Regions from separate parts of the Shewanella sp. 4t3-1-2LB genome, predicted to be linked through region 2. Evidence: predicted binding sites of a transcription regulator. Region 2 holds the regulator's gene; the other holds the start of a gene.
The links. Region 2 encodes ArgR, which controls arginine synthesis, uptake and breakdown. Its sites were predicted from a motif close to ANTGAATANNTATTCANT; they were not measured.
Positions count from the first base shown of each region.

Region 1 (2,195 bases), on a different contig from region 2:
CGTTTACCGGGAGTGGGACCAGTAAAATTTGCCCAGTTGCAGGCCGCGGCTGAGATTTCCCGCAGAATTTCGCGAGAAAAGTTGCAAAGAGGGACGGTTTTGACAAATCCTGATTTAACTCGCGACTATTTAATGCGACAATTGGCGGACCGAGCCTACGAAGTGTTTGCCATATTATTGCTGGACAGCCAGCACAGGGTGATCCAGTTCGTTGAACTGTTTCGGGGAACACTTGATGCCGCTTCTGTTTATCCTCGTGAAGTTGTGCGTCTGGTGTTGGAAAAGCAGGCTGCAGCGGTCATTGTTTGCCATAATCATCCGTCTGGCGTGGCTGAACCCAGCTTGGCGGATCGGCGAATTACCGAGCGATTAAATAACGCGCTGACAACTATTGATGTCCCTTTGTTGGATCATATGGTTGTGGGCGATTGTGAGATAGTTTCGTTCGCGGAGCGCGGGTGGTTGGAATGATCATTGGCTTGATCTTTATCCAATTATCTAGTATAACATGCGCCCTCTTTGTGCCTCGGGCGACGGCCATACGGGGTACATGAATGCTCGAGCGTTAGAAATTGTTTTTGGAGAAGATTGACATGTCTAGAGTATGCCAAGTTACTGGCAAGCGTCCAATGGTTGGTAACAACCGTTCGCACGCGAAAAACGCAACGCGTCGTCGTTTCTTGCCTAACCTGCAGAACCATCGTTTCTGGTTGGAAGACGAAAAGCGTTTTGTTCAATTGCGCGTTTCTACCAAAGGTATGCGCATTATCGACAAGAAAGGTATCGAAGTGGTTGTAGCTGAACTTCGTGCCCGTGGCGAAAAGGTGTAATAGAAAATGGCTAAAGGTAAAGGCAACCGCGAAAAGATCAAACTGGTATCTAGCGCTAAGACCGGTCACTTCTACACTACTGACAAGAATAAGCGCAACATGCCTGAGAAAATGGAGATCAAAAAATTTGATCCCGTGATCCGTCAGCACGTTATCTACAAAGAAGCTAAAATCAAGTAATTGTTTTTATGCTGAATGCTGAAAAGCCCTTTGACAGTTGTCGAAGGGCTTTTTTGTTATGGGATGAAAAACACGCAATATATGCGCAAATATTGTAAAATCCCGTTGCTTGTCAGCCTGTTGTCATATCATCTCGGTATAACTAAATGCAGGTTGTGTAGTGTGAAAACAAATGCTTTTAAAGTGAATTAAAATGCATTAGCATGACGCGCAACACATGCCATCAGCATGTTTTTCTTTTTATCGCTATTGTAAGAGGCAAAACACAAGGTGCGTACCACTGAATTGGTTGACTCCTTTCGTCACTCGGCTCCCTACGTCAATGCCCATCGAGGCAAGACTTTTGTGGTGATGCTTGGTGGTGAAGCTGTTGCCCACGGAATGTTCCGTTCAATAATCAACGATGTAGCTTTGCTGCATAGTTTAGGGATAAAAGTGGTGCTGGTTTACGGTGCCAGACCGCAAATTGATGCTGCGTTAGCGCAGAATGATATTGCACCCGCCTATCATAATGGCGTGCGTATCACCGACGAAAGTACGCTTAAGATCATTAAGCAGGTTGCGGGTTCGCTGCAGTTTGATATTACTGCCAGATTGTCGATGAGCCTTTCCAACACCCCAATGCAGGGGGCTCAAATCAACGTTGTCAGCGGTAACTTTGTTATTGCGCAGCCATTAGGGGTCGATAATGGGGTGGATTTCTGTTTGTCAGGAAAAGTCCGCCGTATTGATAGCCAAGGGTTAAAACGCTTATTAGATACCGGCGGTATTGTGTTGATGGGGCCTATTGCAGCGTCTGTGACCGGTGAAAGCTTCAACCTGACAGCGGAAGAGGTTGCCACCCATGTGGCCATCAAACTCAAGGCCGACAAAATTATCGGGTTTTCTTCACGTCACGGCATTGAAGATGAATTTGGCGAAGTTATCGCTGAACTGATGCCGAACGACGCGCAGAAAATACTCAGCCAATTGGCAGAAAAGGAAGATGTGGATCGTGGCACGCTGGCCTTTTTGAAAGCCAGTATTGATGCTTGCCGCGCTGGGGTGCCGCGCTGTCACTTAGTCAGCTATGAAGAGGATGGGGCGTTACTGCAGGAGCTGTTTACCCGTGAGGGTATTGGTACTCAAATCGTCACTGAGAGTGCTGAACGTTTACGTAGAGCTTCTATTGCGGATATCGGTGGT
Region 1 is NZ_JAFNJD010000023.1:28,045-30,239, forward strand. It holds gene radC (DNA repair protein RadC) at 1-471, shown strand, start outside; gene rpmB (50S ribosomal protein L28) at 594-830, shown strand; gene rpmG (50S ribosomal protein L33) at 837-1,010, shown strand; gene argA (amino-acid N-acetyltransferase) at 1,281-2,195, shown strand, end outside.
Region 1: argA (amino-acid N-acetyltransferase) is a predicted target of ArgR. The motif match lies at 1,193-1,210, and genes of this name have one in related genera.

Region 2 (2,195 bases):
TAGCCGGTTATTGATGCCTTGGCTCTCAAAACCCTTTGTTTCAGTGTAAATTTTGGCTTAATTAACAGATAATAGTGCCGAATACGGTTTAAGCTGATAAGGGATCTTTAGATGGGTACATTGGATATGCCACGCGAACAATTGGGTATCTGTGCTGAAGGTAATTTGCACGCAGTTTATTTGATGTTCAATGCTAATGATGGCGTTGAGGCGCAGATGCGCCCATGTCTTGCCAACATCGCTCAGTATATTTACGAATTGGCTGATCAATATGCCGACAGTGCTTTCAATGGCTTTGTCGCGATTGGTGCCAATTATTGGGATGCCTTGTACCCAGACGCCCGTCCAGCAGAACTGCGTCCTTTTCCGGCGATGGAGAGTGGCAACCGTGATGCACCGGCCATAGAGTATGACCTTTTTTTTCATCTGCGTTGTGATCGTATGGATATTCTGCACCTAGTGGCCAATGAGGTCTATGGCATGCTGGAAGGGCTGGCAGAACTGGAAGATGAAGAAAGAGGCTTCCGCTTTATGGATGCCCGAGATTTAACGGGATTTGTGGATGGCACAGAAAACCCGAAAGGGCGCAACCGACAGCAGGTTGCATTAGTTGATGAGCAGGATCCTGAGTTTAGAGGGGGCAGCTATATCCATGTGCAGAAGTATGTACACAACCTGCGTAAGTGGCAACGGTTACCCACCCAAAAACAAGAAGATATTATTGGACGCACTAAACAAGACAACATTGAATATGAGTCTGAGGACAAGCCGTTAACAGCACATATAAAGCGAGTGAATCTTAAAGATGAAAATGGTCAATCGCTGGAGATCCTCAGACAAAGCCTACCTTTTGGTACCGTCAGACAACAAGGACTGATGTTTATCTCGACCTGTAAGACGCCTGAATATTTTGAGAAAATGTTACATAGCATGATAGTGGGTGACGGTGCTGGTAATCACGATCACTTAATGCATTTTACTCAGGCAGTTACTGGCTCTTCTTTTTTTGCGCCATCGCTGGATTTCATTGTTCAGTTTAGTGAGTAATTTCGCCACAGAAAAAAACGCACCTTAATGGTGCGTTTTTGTTTAATTATGTGGTTAATCTGCATAATTAAAAAGAGATTTCACTGTTTCCAACGTATCTTCAATCGCTTTGATACTCGACGGGCAGATAAATATGGTATCGTCGCCAGCGATAGTGCCCAATATTCCCTCGGGTTTGCCGATAGAGTCGAGCAATCGAGCAATCAGTTGTGCGGCGCCAGGACTGGTGCGGACGACAATCATGGCTTGATTATGGTCAACATCGAGTACTAGGTTTTTCAACGGACTACCAGCCGTAGGTACGCCCAATTCAGCGGGAAGACAGTAAACCATCTCTTGTTTGGCATTTCGGGTCCGTACCGCACCAAACTTACTCAGCATCCGCGAGACTTTGGACTGATTGATGTTTGAGAAGCCCTCAGTCTGCAGTGCAGTAACTATTTCGCTCTGCGACCCAAAGCGTTCTTCTTTTAAAATTGCCTTGAACGTCCTGATAAGATCGTCTTGGTTCTTGGTTACGGTCATGTTTGTTCCGGGTCTCTATTCATCCTGATCGAGCCATAGTGCATATTGAACGTTTTATTGTCAAGGAATAGTCATTTTTCATGAATAAAAATTCAATATTGATCAAGTTGTAGTGGCCGTGGGATAGAAACGTTAGTTTGCCGTGAAGGAACTGAATCTTTATAAAGGGTTATGTGACTAATGGATAATTGCTATTTAATGGTCAATGTCATAGATTTTTGCCACGATAAAACAAGATCTATGTCACATAAATCCCGAGAATGACGGAGAGTACTATGAAAGTTGCTGTACTTGGCGCCGCTGGTGGTATTGGTCAGGCCCTCGCCCTGCTGTTAAAAACCCAGCTGCCTGCTGGTTCTGAATTATCACTGTATGACATTGCGCCGGTCACACCAGGTGTCGCCGTAGATTTGAGTCATATCCCAACTGCAGTTACTGTGAAAGGTTTTGCAGGCGAAGATCCTTCTCCGGCATTGGTTGGTGCTGACGTTGTGCTTATATCTGCAGGCGTCGCCCGTAAGCCCGGCATGGATCGTTCTGATCTATTCAACATTAATGCGGGAATTGTGCGCAATCTGGTTGAGAAAGTTGCGGTAGTTTGTCCCTCAGCGTTGATTGGCATT
Region 2 is NZ_JAFNJD010000021.1:63,864-66,058, forward strand. It holds gene ggt (gamma-glutamyltransferase) at 1-14, shown strand, start outside; gene J3L11_RS09525 (Dyp-type peroxidase) at 112-1,047, shown strand; gene argR (transcriptional regulator ArgR) at 1,102-1,572, opposite strand; gene mdh (malate dehydrogenase) at 1,848-2,195, shown strand, end outside.